4 regions of the Micromonospora sp. WMMC250 genome follow, and region 1 is predicted to be linked to each of the others. Evidence: riboswitches for the same ligand, from Rfam matches in the RefSeq annotation. Region 1 holds a riboswitch; each other region holds the start of a gene.

What was found. A riboswitch is a leader RNA that binds a small molecule or an ion and turns the genes downstream of it on or off. The one in region 1 is predicted to bind cyclic di-AMP.
Region 2: it holds a riboswitch for cyclic di-AMP, as region 1 does, so the genes downstream of both, O3438_RS29855 (coiled-coil domain-containing protein) here and O3438_RS12390 (C39 family peptidase) in region 1, are expected to answer to the same signal.
Region 3: it holds a riboswitch for cyclic di-AMP, as region 1 does, so the genes downstream of both, O3438_RS22105 (C40 family peptidase) here and O3438_RS12390 (C39 family peptidase) in region 1, are expected to answer to the same signal.
Region 4: it holds a riboswitch for cyclic di-AMP, as region 1 does, so the genes downstream of both, O3438_RS19915 (coiled-coil domain-containing protein) here and O3438_RS12390 (C39 family peptidase) in region 1, are expected to answer to the same signal.

The regions. Positions count from the first base shown of each region.
Region 1 covers NZ_JAPZBJ010000002.1:2,844,750-2,847,917, reverse strand. The annotation lists gene O3438_RS12400 (hypothetical protein) at 1-11, shown strand, start outside; gene O3438_RS12395 (hypothetical protein) at 143-913, shown strand; cyclic di-AMP (ydaO/yuaA leader) riboswitch at 1,199-1,340, shown strand; gene O3438_RS12390 (C39 family peptidase) at 1,573-2,421, shown strand; gene O3438_RS12385 (alpha/beta fold hydrolase) at 2,556-3,168, shown strand, end outside.
Region 2 covers NZ_JAPZBJ010000002.1:6,553,292-6,556,459, reverse strand. The annotation lists gene O3438_RS29865 (HelD family protein) at 1-340, shown strand, start outside; gene O3438_RS29860 (cation diffusion facilitator family transporter) at 447-1,364, shown strand; cyclic di-AMP (ydaO/yuaA leader) riboswitch at 1,478-1,609, shown strand; gene O3438_RS29855 (coiled-coil domain-containing protein) at 1,614-2,678, shown strand; gene O3438_RS29850 (hypothetical protein) at 2,796-3,168, shown strand, end outside.
Region 3 covers NZ_JAPZBJ010000002.1:4,912,274-4,915,441, forward strand. The annotation lists gene dcd (dCTP deaminase) at 1-66, shown strand, start outside; gene O3438_RS22105 (C40 family peptidase) at 126-1,166, opposite strand; cyclic di-AMP (ydaO/yuaA leader) riboswitch at 1,180-1,315, opposite strand; gene O3438_RS22110 (N-acetylmuramoyl-L-alanine amidase) at 1,552-3,168, shown strand, end outside.
Region 4 covers NZ_JAPZBJ010000002.1:4,447,957-4,451,124, forward strand. The annotation lists gene O3438_RS19910 (YibE/F family protein) at 1-1,117, shown strand, start outside; cyclic di-AMP (ydaO/yuaA leader) riboswitch at 1,284-1,414, shown strand; gene O3438_RS19915 (coiled-coil domain-containing protein) at 1,419-2,438, shown strand; gene O3438_RS19920 (carbonic anhydrase) at 2,526-3,168, opposite strand, start outside.

The DNA of each region.
Region 1 (3,168 bases):
CCGGGCGCTGAGTGACCGGGACGAGCGTCCCGCCCGCCGCGCCTGTCGACCCACCAGCTCCGCGCCCCGCCGGCCCGTGCTCCGCCCTGGCCCGGTGGCGGTGGGGCTCCCCATCGCATCGCTCTCTCCCGAGGTGCCGACCATGGAGACCGCTGTCTTCTACCAGTTCGTGACCGAGGTGCCGCAGGCCGCCGCCATCTGGTCCACCCTGTTCCTGCTGGCCCTGGGCGTACTCGCCCTGCTGGTGGCCCGCCCCGAGCGGGAAACACCCCCGGACGACCCGCACACGGCCGCCCTCACCGCTCGTGAGGTGGCCGCCGCCGAGGCCGCCGACATGCGCCGGTACGCCGAGGAGGTGGCGGTCGCCGCGACCGGGGCGGCCCGGACCGCGCAGCGGCGACGTGCTGACTGGTTGACCGCTCAGGAGGAAATGGAACGGGCCTGGGCCGCGTACGACGAGGCGGACACCGCCGCCCGTCGCTTCGCGGGCGCCGAGGCGCTGCCCACCCCGCAGACCCCCCACACGCCGGCCGAGTACGCCGCCCGCGAGCGCTACCTGCACCGGGCCGCGATGACGGCGTACTGGCGGGGTGACCTGAGCATGGCGCAACTCGGCGACGTGTTCGCGCACCGGCGCGGCTGGGATCCCCGGCGGCACCCGGTCGAGCAGGAGGTGCTGCTCAGCCGGACGATCCGGGACACCCGGCTGGCCGACTACCAGGCCGCCGCATTCCGGGAGCGGGCTGCCTGGCGGGACGCGGAACTGGCTGCCGACTCAGCGCGAGCACTCGCGACGGAGAGCTGCGCGGCGGCGGCCCGGCTGCGACCGAACCCGCTGCCCGCGCGGCGAGCGGTGACCGGTGCGTTCCGACCCGCTCTGGTGGCGCGGTGGCGGCCGGCGCGGGCGAGTTGAGCCCGATCCGTGACGTGAGCCGGCTCACGCCGACCGGAATTCGGGCGTCCGGCACGATCGGCGCGAATCTTCCGATGAATCTGGTCGCATTCTCGGCGGCCTGTCCGGTTGTCGACCGTAGGCGTCACCGTAACCGCTTGTCCCATCGAGTCACGTCATCGGCAATACGCGCAGAAATTGCCGCTCCATTTCAGGTTTACGCAGGTGGTGCTGGCTTGGCAGGGGTGCGGACGGGCCAGTACTGTCGTCCCGTCCGGTGCGGTAACCGATCGCAAGAGGCGACGCCGCGCCGACCCGCTCAATCGTGATGAACGAACCGGGGACCCACCAGTAAGTCCGGGGTGAATCCGCGAGCCAGAGCCCGCGGTAGGGCGATCTTCCCGCCCGAATCCGTCAGCTAACCCGGTAGGCGGTGTCGGAAGGAGTTCCATCCTCGTGCAGCACCTTTCCACCCCTCGGTTGTTCCCTCGCCTCCACGGCGCAGCGGTGCCCCCGCTCATTCGTCCAGTGACGGTGAGCTGACCCCCGGGTCATCGCCTAACCGCCCGGCCACGCCGGGCGTTCCCCTGAGCGGTTCACCATCCGCGGACCACGGTCCGCGCGCTGGCGCCTGCCCGGATACCGGTCCGGTCGCCGGTGTGCCGCTCTCCCCCCGATCCGTGGAGGACCCCGTGAAGCACACCCTGCAGCGTCAGCTCCGCCGTTTCGCCACCGAGCGCCCGTACCAGATCGTTGCCGCCTCGGCTGCGGCCCTCGCGATCGCCACCACCACCGGCGCCCTGCTCACCACCGCCGACGACGCACCCGCCGGCCAGCGCACCGCGACCACTGTCGCCGAGATGCGCAGCGACGTCGCCGCCTCCCGCGGCGAGGTGCGTGAGGCGTCCCCGTCGGCAAGCGCCGCGCCGAGCACCGCCGCTCCGGCCACCACCGCCGCGTCGCCGGCGGCCAAGGCCAAGGCCAACCCCGACCTCACCCGTAAGCCGACGCCGCCGAAGCCGCCCGCGACCAAGGTGCTGGACTACGACTACGAGGCGCAGAACACGTACTACAACTGCGGCCCGGCGGCCACCCGGAACGCCCTCAGTGCCGCCGGTATCGACCGCACCCAGGAGGAGCTCGGCGCCGAGCTGGGCACCACCGAGATGGGCACCAACTCCGCCGAGGACACCACCCGGGTCCTCAACGCCGAGGTGAAGGGCGCCCCGTACCGGACCCGGATGTTCGCCGGCGCCCCCAGCCCGGCCCAGATGGGCCGGCTCCAGGCCGACGTCGTCAAGGCCATCACCGACGGCCGTGGCGTGGTCGCGAACGTCGTCGGCGACGCCGTCGACACCGACGGCGGTTACCACTCCTACGGTGGCGGTCACTACATCGCCGTCGTGGGTTACAAGGACAACGGCCGTACCGTCCGGATCGCCGACTCGGCCAACGCGGCCGACCCGTCGTACTGGATCACCACCATCGACCTGGCCAACTGGATCGCCAGCCGGGGCTACTCCGCCTGACCCAGGCACGCTGACCGCCGCGGGCGTCGTCCCCCACAAGGGGCCGACGCCCGCGGCGTTTCCGTCGGTGCCGGCAGCGTCTCCCGGGAGGGACGACTCTCGTACCGGGCCGTGAACCGTGGGAGACTGCGGCCGTGGTGGATGAATCGGGTGGTCAAGCCGGTCGCGGGCGGGTCCTGCTGCTCCTGCACGGAATGGGCACGACCGGGGACGTCTGGTTGCCGTGGGCGCCGCTGCTGGAGCAGCGCTGGGCGGGGCGGTGGCTGGCACCGGACCTCGCCGGCCACGGCTGGGCGGAGCCGCTGCCGTCGTACACCTTTGCGGGGTTCGCCGACCGGATAGCGCGCGGCCTGGCGCCCGGCGACCGGCTCGTCGTGCTCGGGCACTCGCTGGGTGGGGTGGTCGGTCTCGCGCTGGCCGCCCGCGCCGCCGGGACGCCCGTGGACGCCGTGGTCGGGCTGGGCATCAAGGCCGTCTGGTCACCCGACGAGCTGACCCGCGCCGCTGACCTCGCCGCCCGCCCGGTCAGCTGGTTCGCCACCCGCGCCGAGGCCGCGCGCCGCTACCTTCGGGTGTCCGGCCTGGCCGGCCTGGTCCCGCCGGACCATCCGGTGGTGGACGCCGGCCTGCGTCAGGTCGACGGCCGGTGGCGCCTCGCCATGGACCCGACCGCGTTCGCCGTCGGTGAGCCCGACCTGGCCGCGCTGCTGGCGGCGACCGACGCGCCGGTCGTGCTGGCGCGCGGGG
Region 2 (3,168 bases), 3.7 Mb from region 1:
GTCCACCGGCGTCGATCCGGTCGAGCTGGTGGTGCCGGCGACGGGGTTGGAGACCGCGACCGTGAAGGCCGCCGCCGACCTGCTGGCCGAGGTGGAGGGCACGGTCGGCGTGATCACGCCGGTGCCGCGTCGCGACGAGGTCGCCGGCTGGCTGGACGCGCTGGACGCGCCGAGGTTGCAGGTGGTCACCAGCCTGGAGGCCAAGGGCATGGAGTACGACGGAGTCGTGCTGGTCGCCCCGAGCGAGATCCGGGCGGATCCGGGTGCCGGGGTACGCACCCTGTACGTGGCGCTGTCCCGGGCCACCCAGCGACTCACCACCATCGACCCGACCGGCTGATCTGCGCGAGCGACCGCCGGCGGGAGGCGCGACCCGCACACTTGCACACATTGCGATGTGAACATACATTGGACCGGACCTCGGACGGCGGCGGAAGGTAGTTCACGTGGGCGCAGGTCATGACCACCACCACGGATCCGTCGCCAATGCCGCACACCAACACCGGGGTCGACTCTGGGCGGCATTCGGGCTGCTCGCCACCCTGATGGTGGTCGAGGCGGTCACCGCCCTGCACACCGGGTCACTCGCCCTGCTCTCCGACGCCGGACACATGTTCACCGACGTGCTCGGCATCGGCATGGCGCTCGCCGCGATCACCGCGACCCGGCGCGCCACCGGCGACCCGCAGCGCACCTTCGGGCTCTACCGACTCGAGGTGCTCGCCGCACTGGCCAACGCCGTCCTGCTCTCCGGCGTCGCGGTCTACGTGGTGATCGAGGCGATCCGCCGCTTCGGCGACCCGCACGAGGTCATCACCGGTCCGATGCTCGTGGTGGCCGTCCTCGGCCTGCTCGCCAACATCGTCGCCTTCGCCCTCCTGCGCGCCGGCGCGCGGGAGAGCATCAACATCCAGGGTGCCTACCTGGAGGTCCTCGGCGACCTGCTCGGCTCGGTCGGCGTGATCGGCGCGGCACTGCTCATCACCGTCACCGACTGGTGGTGGGCCGACCCGCTGGTCGCCGTCGCCATCGGTGTGTTCATCCTGCCGCGCACCTGGCGGCTGGCCCGGGCAGCCATCCGCATCCTGGTGCAGGCCGCACCGGAACACCTCCAGGTGACCGCCGTGCACGACCGGCTGGCTGCGGTCCCCGGCGTGGTCGAGGTGCACGACCTGCACGTCTGGACGCTCACCTCGGGCATGGACGTGGCCTCCGCACACCTCACCATGGAGCCGGGCGCAGAGGTCGGCGCGGTGCTCACCGCCGCGCGTACGGCCCTGCACGACGACTTCCGGATCGAGCACGCGACGTTGCAGATCGAGCCGGGCGCCGCCTCCGGGGCGTGCGGCTCGATCGAGTGGTGAGGGTGAGTTCCCCGTGCTGACGTACTCACCGTCCGTCACATTCGCTGCAGCCGCCCCACCGGTACCGGTAGGCTCTGTCCCGGCCGCCACCAGGCGGCGCCTCCCGGCGCCGGTGGTGGTCGTCGCCTAATCGCCCACACGGGCGAACCGGGGAACCACGTTCCTGGGGTGCATCCGCGTCAGCGGTAGGGATCTTCCGTCCCGAACCCGTCAGCTAACCCGGTCGGCGGCTGACGGAAGGAATGCGCAGTGGCACCAGCACGACCACCTGCCGCCCGACTGGCGGCCCTGATCGTCGCGATGCTCGCTCTCGGCGTCGCGCTCCCGGCCGGCACCGCCTCGGCCGCTCCCCCAACCGGCCAGCGGGCCGCCGCACCCGACTCCGACGAAGAGGGCGGCACCCCGGCACTCCGCGCCCAGCTCGAGGCCGCCAGCAAGGGCTACCTGGACGCGAAACGCGCCCTGGACACCTCCGTGCAGCGGCAGCAGCAGCTCACCACCCAACTGAAGACCATCGAGGTCGAACTCGACCAGCGCAGCGGCAAGGTCGGCGAGATCGCCGGCGTCGCGTACCGCACCGGCCGCCTCAGCACCATCTCGGCGCTGCTCAACAGCAACACCCCGGAAGGCTTCATGGACCGGGCCGCCTCCCTGGACGCGGTGGCCGCCAACGAGGACCGGGTGCTGCGCGACCTCCTCACCACCAAGGACCAGGCCAACCGCACCCGCGCCGCCCTGGACGGTGAGATCAACGAGCAACGCAAACAGGTCGCGGTGATGGCCAAGCGCAAGGAGCAGGCCGAGCGGGCCCTGGCCGTCGCCACCACCCCGAAACCACAGACCACCGCCGACACGGGCTCCAACCGGGGCACCTCCACCAGCAACGCGAAGGCCGCGCCGCGCAACTCCGACGGCTCCTGGCCGAAGGAGTCGTGCAGCGTCGACGACCCCACGCCGGCCAGCGGCTGCATCACCCCGCGCACCCTGCACGCGCTCAACCAGGCCAAGGCCGCGGGCTTCACCCGGTACGTCTCCTGCCACCGCAACGGCGGCTCGGGCGAACACCCGAAGGGCCGAGCCTGCGACTTCGCCGCGCAGAAGGGCGGCTTCGGCGGGGACGCCACCGGCGGGGACAAGACGTACGGCAACAACCTGGCGGCGTACTTCATCCGCAACGCCGACCGGCTCGCCGTGCTGTACGTGATCTGGTACCGGCAGATCTGGCTGCCCAGCAGCGGGTGGAAGTCGTACAGCGGGGCGGGCGGCGACCCGTCCAGCGACCACACCAACCACGTACACCTGTCGGTCTACTGACCGCTCGTGGCCGGCGCCCCCGTCGAGGGGCACCGGCCACGGCTACGTCGCGGGACGTACACCCGATGTCGCCGGTCGTCGGACGACCCGGCAACGAGCGGCGGGCAGCATCGCGGTATGCCTCGGATCCCACCCACCGCCCGCAAGGCACTGCTCACCCTGCACCTGATCACCTCGCTGGGCTGGCTCGGCACGGACCTGGTGCTGCTCACCCTCGGCATCGCCGTACAGCGGGGCGCCGACCCGGCCGTCTTCTACCCGGTCGGCGCGCTGGTCGGCACCGTCCTGTTCGCACCGCTGAGCGTCCTGGTCTGGCTGATCGGTGTCGTCAGCGCGCTGCTCACCCCGTGGGGCCTCCTGCGCTACCGGTGGGTGCTGGTCAAACTCGTGATCACCACGGTGATGGTCGGGCTGGTGCTGTTCCTGCTCACCCCGAATCTGCGGCACGCCGGAGCGCTGGGCACCGCCCTGCCCGCACGCGATCGCGCCG
Region 3 (3,168 bases), 2.1 Mb from region 1:
CAGGGCCAGCGAGGCCCGACGCCGAGCCGTGCCTGGCAGCACTGGCGCACCTGGCCCACCCGCTGAACCCGTGACGACGAGGGCCCGCCGCGACGGATCGCGACGGGCCCTTCGGTCACTCCCGGTCAGCCGGGACGGCCGTAGCTGTGGATCGGGCCGTCGTCGACCTTCTTCATCTTGACCGGTTGGCCGGCCTGCGAGGCGTGCACCACCCAGCCACCGCCGACGTACATGCCGACGTGGTGGATGTCGCTGTAGTAGAAGACCAGGTCGCCGGGGCGCAGGTCGCCCTTGCTGACGTCCTTGGTGACGCGGCTCTGCTGGGCGGCGTTGTGCGGCAACGACACACCGGCCTTCGCCCAGGCGGCCAGCATCAGCCCGGAGCAGTCATAGGAGTTGGGTCCCTCGGCGCCCCACACGTAGGGCTTGCCGATCTGTGCGCAGGCGAACTTCACCGCGACACCCGCGGCCCCGCCGGGATAACTGCCGGGGCAGGGCGCGGGGCGCAACGAGCCACCGCCACCGTTGCCGTACACCTTGAGGCGGAGCTTCTGCAGCCGGTCGATCTCTTCGTTGATCTGCTTCTTCTTCGCCGCCAACTGCGCCTCGGTACGGGTCAGTTGGGCCACCATCTCGTCCAGCGGCGCCTTCTGCGCGGCCAACTCGTCCCGCAGGTCGGCCACCTCGCGGACGTCCTGCTGCTGGTTGTGCGCGAACCGGTCGAGCATCTCGAGCTGACTGACCACCTCGCTCGGTGACCGGCTGCCCAGCATCGCGTTGACTGTCGAGACGGTCTCACCCTTGTACGCCCGCACGGCGAGGGCGCTGACCTTGTCCATCGCGGCGTCGACCTGCTGTTCGAGCGGGGCGATGCGGGTGGCCAGAGCGTCCGCCTGCTTGCGCTTGACGGCGAGGTCGGTCCGGGTGGCGTTGTGCCGTTCGATGATCGGTTCGAGTTTGTTCCAGTCCTCGTCGATCTGACGCTCGATCTCCGCGACGGACGGGTCGGCGTGGGACGCCGTGGCGCTGCCCGTCAGGACGACGGCGACGCCGACCAGTGCGGCGAGAGCGGTGGTGAAGCGGGACCAGCGTGGGCGCGGCACGATCGGCGTCGGGCCGGCTGTTGCCGACCGCTCGGACGACGGCCGCGGGGCATGGAGTGCCACCGGGGTTCCGTACTCCTTCTTCCTGACCGCCTACCGGGTTAGCTGACGGGTTCGGGCGGGAAGTCGGCGCCCTACCGCAGTGGCTGCGGATTCACCCCGAGGGACCTGGGTCCCCGGTTCGCTCGGAAACGACTCGGCGGTGTCGGTCCGTTACCGCCCGGGCTGGGCGGAGCTGCTATCGGGCCGACGAATGACCAGAGTAGAGACGCCTGTTACCAATCCGCAACCCGTGCGGCCGTGACACTCCGTACCGATCGAGCGGGGGTCACCGGCCCGGTGTGAAGATTTCTTTCCGAGGAAGTCGAAACATGGAAAGGTATTGACGCGGACTCTCCAGCGGCGCGATGGTGACCTGACCTCTACCCGCGAGAATCTAGGGGGTTCGATGCACCATCCAACCCTGTCGACCGGCTGGCGCGCACTGCTCGCCACCACCGTCATCGCCGCCGCGAGCGCGGTGCCACTTTCGGCGGCGGCCGCCGCCGCACCCACCACCGACCGCCAGCAGCAGTACGCCGCCGCGGCGAGCGAGTACGGCGTACCGACCGGCGTGCTGCTCGGCGTCTCCTACCTGGAGTCCCGCTGGGACAGCAACGCCGGCACACCGAGCACGAGCGGTGGCTACGGCCCGATGCACCTGACCGACGCCCGCCACGTCGCCGCCCTACCCGGGCGCGGCCACCACGACGCCGGTGCCGAGGATCCCCGCGGCGACGAGTCCCGGAGGGCCCTGGCGCCCGCGCCCCGGCCCGCCGAGGCCCCCGGGCCGGCCGCCGCCGCGTTGCAGACCGTGGACGCCGCAGCCGCGCTGACCGGCTCCACCCCCGAGGCGCTGCGCACCGATGCGGAGGTCAACATCCGGGGCGGGGCCGCGCTGCTCAGCGCGTACCAGCGGGAGTTGGGTGCGCCGGTCGGCGCGGACACCGACCCGGCGGCCTGGTACGGCGCGGTGGCCCGCTACGCCGGTGCGGACAGCGCCGACGCCGCGGCGGCCTTCGCCGACGAGGTTTTCACCACCATCGCCGCAGGCGAGTCCCGGGTGACCGACGACGGGCAGCGAATCACACTGCCGGCGATCGCGGTACAGCCCCAGCGCTCCTGGTTGGACCGGCTGGGCCTACGCCGGCTGGCCCGCCCGGACGGGGTGGAGTGCCCGCGCACCATCTCCTGCGAGTGGATTCCCGCACCCTACGAGGCGTTCGGCGACGGGGACTACGGCAACCACGATCTCTCCGACCGGCCCGCCCGGCAGAAGATCGAGTACATCGTCATCCACGACACCGAGGCGAGCTGGGCGACGACCCTGCAACTCGTCCAGGACCCGACGTACGTGAGCTGGCACTACTCGCTGCGCTCGGTCGACGGGCACATCGCCCAGCACGTGAAGACCAAGGATGTCGGCTGGCACGCGGGCAACTGGTACGTCAACGCCAAGTCGATCGGTCTCGAACACGAGGGGTTCGCCGCGCAGGGCACCTGGTACACGGAGGCGATGTACCGGACCTCGGCGAAGCTGGTCCGGCACCTGGCGCTGCGGCTGGGCATCCCGCTGGACCGCCAGCACATCATCGGCCACGACAACGTGCCCGGCACCGTCGCCTCGACCGTGCGGGGGATGCACTGGGATCCAGGCCCGTACTGGGACTGGACGCACTACTTCGACCTGCTGCACGCGCCTCGACTGGACACCGGCACCCCGGCCACCGGGCTGGTCCGGATCGACCCGGACTACGCCACCAACCAACCGGCGTTCACCGGATGCGTCACCGCCGGTGTTCCGTGCGCGCCGCGCGGCTCATCGTCGGTGGTGCTGCGGAGCGCACCGTTCGCGGACGCGCCGCTGGTCAACGACATCGCGCTCCGGCCGGACGGCACCCCGAACACGATGGCCGTGTCAGACCACGGGGCCCGGGCGTCCGCCGGGCAGACGTACGCGCTCGCCGGACGGCAGGGCGACTGGACCGCGATCTGGTACCTCGGGCAGCGGGCCTGGTTCCACAAC
Region 4 (3,168 bases), 1.6 Mb from region 1:
CTGTGGCACCGTCGACGTCCGCGTGGACGACGGGCCGTCGGCCGGCCAGCGGGTCGAGACGCCGGTGCCCGACGGGCCGGGCGCACCCCGGGTGGAGGTCGGCGACGAGGTCATCCTGGTCGAACTGACCGACCCCACCGACCCCACCATCAGCAACTGGAACGTCGCCGAGCACCAGCGGGGCACCCCGATGCTGTGGTTGGCTGTCGTCTTCGCCGCCGCGATCGTCGCGTTCGGTCGGTGGCGGGGTCTCGCCGCGCTCGCCGGCCTGGCCGCCAGCTTCGCCATCCTGCTCACCTTCGTGCTGCCGGGCATCGGCGCGGGCAAGTCACCCCTGCTGGTGGCGGTGGTCGGCGCCGCCCTGATCATGTTCGTGGTGCTCTACCTGACACACGGGGTCACCGCACAGACGTCGGTAGCGGTGCTCGGCACCCTGGGCAGCCTGGTGCTGACCGGCGTGCTCGCCACCATCGCCACGGCCGCGACCCACCTCACCGGCTTCGGCAGCGAGGAAGCCACCACCCTGTCGATGTTCCAGGGCGACGTGGACCTGCACGGCCTGCTGCTCGCCGGAATCATCATCGGATCGCTCGGGGTGCTCGACGACGTGACGGTCACCCAGGCGGCCACCGTCACCGAGCTTGCGCACGCCAACCCCGGCCTTACCCGGTTGCAGCTGTACCGTGCGGCAACCCGGGTCGGTCGGGCGCACATCGCGTCCACTGTCAACACCATCGTGCTGGCGTACGCGGGCGCGTCGCTGCCGCTGTTGCTCCTGCTCACCGCCGACGCGCGGCCGATCGGGCAGATCCTCACCAGCGAGTTCCTCGCCCAGGAGATCGTGCGCAGCGCGGTAGCCACCCTCGGCCTGATCGCCGCCGTGCCGCTGACCACCGGACTGGCCGCGGTGGTGACCGCCGCCGGTCGCACGGACACCACGTCGGCCGCCGACGCTCCCGCCCCACGACCGCAGACGGACCGGGCGGAGGCGCTGGCCGCACTTGTCTCACCGCGAACGGGTCACCCCGAGGAGTCGGACCCGACGCGGACTCCACCCCCATCTACCGCCGCCGACCGGTGGCCGGAGCCGAACAGGAGCACGGATACGACATGGTGACACTCCTCAGCGTGACCAGATCGGGCCTCCACCCTGAGAACCGCGTCACTGGTCACTCAACGCTATGGCGAAATGACGCTTTTGGTCGGCATCCAGGCGTAGCTCACCCGGTCGACTCTCGGGTAACCTCGCTGCCGGTCACCGATGAAGGCGCGAAGCGGCGTCTGCGGTGCCACCGCCCAATCGCCAACCGGCGAGCCGGGGACCCAGGTACGTGGGGTGAATCCGCGTCAGCGGTAGGGGCCACTTCCGCCCCGAACCCGTCAGCTAACCCGGTCGGCGGTCGAGGGAAGGGAACATTGTGACGGCACCCCTACGCCGCTGGTTGACACCCGTGGTGGCCGTGATCGCCGCACTCACCGTGCTCGCCGGGCCCCTCCCGGCCCACGCCGCCCCGACGAACCCCACCCCGTCCGGGCACGAGGAGGACGGCGAGCCGAAGCTGCTCACCGACGTCATCGAGCAGGCCAACCGCGACTACTCCGCCGCGAAGTCCCAACTGGACAAATCCAAGAAGCGGCAGAGCGAATTGGCGCAGGAGGTCGATCGGGCCCGGGCCGACCTGGACGCGCTGGCCCCCCAGGTCGGGCAGATCGCCGCCCAGTCGTACCGGACCGGCCGCATCGGCGCGCTCGCGATGCTGTTGGAGAGCAAGGCCCCGGACGCGTTCGTCCAGCGCGCCTCGCTGCTCGACGAGATGAACATGGTCAACGAGAAGAAGCTCGCCGAGGTCAACACGGTGAAGGCCCGCGCCGAGCAGGCCAAGCTACTTCTCGACGCGGAGGTCCGCGAGCAGCAGAAGCAGACCGCCGTGATGGCGAAGCGGAAGAGCGAGGCCGACAAGGCGCTCTCCCTCGTCGGCGGGAAGGGCTTCACCGGCGGCCTGGTCGACGCCACCTCGAAGGTCGCCAAGATCGGCCCGGGTCGCACCGCCGACGGTGACTGGAAGCCGCAGTCGTGCAGCGAGAAGGACCCGACCACGTCGGGTTGCGTCACCCCCCGCACGCTGCACGCGTACAAGGAGGTCAAGGCGGCCGGCTTCAACCGGTTCGTCGGCTGCTACCGCTCCGGCGGGCCGTGGGAGCACCCGAAGGGCCGCGCCTGCGACTGGTCGCTGCAGAAGAGCGGCTTCGCCCCGTGGCACAACGACGACACCCGGAAGTACGGCAACAACGTCGCCGCCTTCCTCATCCGCAACGCCGACCGACTGGGCATCTACTACGTCATCTGGAACCGGCAGATCTGGTTCCCGGCGACCGGCTGGAGTTCGTACAGCGGGCCGTCGAACCACACCGACCACGTCCACATGTCGCTGCTCTGACCCGCAGGACATTCGTCGAGGGCCGTTCCGCGTCGCGCGGAGCGGCCCTCGTCGCGTCCGGCCGCGAAAGGCGCGGCCCTCGTCAGGTCAGGCCGCTGCGGGCGCGGCCGGGTCGGCGTCGAGAGTCGTGAGGCCGGCCGGTACGGCGGCCACCGGGCGCACCTCTCCAGCGGCGAGCCGGTACGACACACCCACCACCGCGCACCGCCCCTGCGCCACCTCGCCGGCCAACACGGGCGACTGCCCGAGCAACGTCTCGACGGTCTGTGCGATGTGGATGTCGACGATGCCGTTGATGTCCTGCACACCCGCGGCCTCGGCCCGGCGCAGGCTGGGCAGCACGGCGTCGACCACCGCGGGCAGGTGCCCCGGCGGTCGGGCGCCGGTCGCGGCGGCCTCCCGGGCCGCCTGCACCGCGCCGCACGAGTCGTGACCGAGCACCACCACGAGCGGGGTGCCGAGCACTGTCACCGCGTACTCCACGCTGCCGAGCACCTCTGGGCCGGCGGTGTGGCCGGCGGTCCGGACCACGAACAGGTCACCCAGTCCGCGGTCGAAGATGATCTCGGCGGCCAGGCGGGAGTCGGAGCAACCGACGATCACCGCGAACGGGTGCTGCCCGTCGGCCACGGCGGCCCGGCGGCCGGCGTCCTGGTTGGGGTGGCGCGGAGCGCCGTCGACGAAGCGCCTGTTGCCGGCGATCAACTCGGTGTAGGCCAGAGCCGGCGCG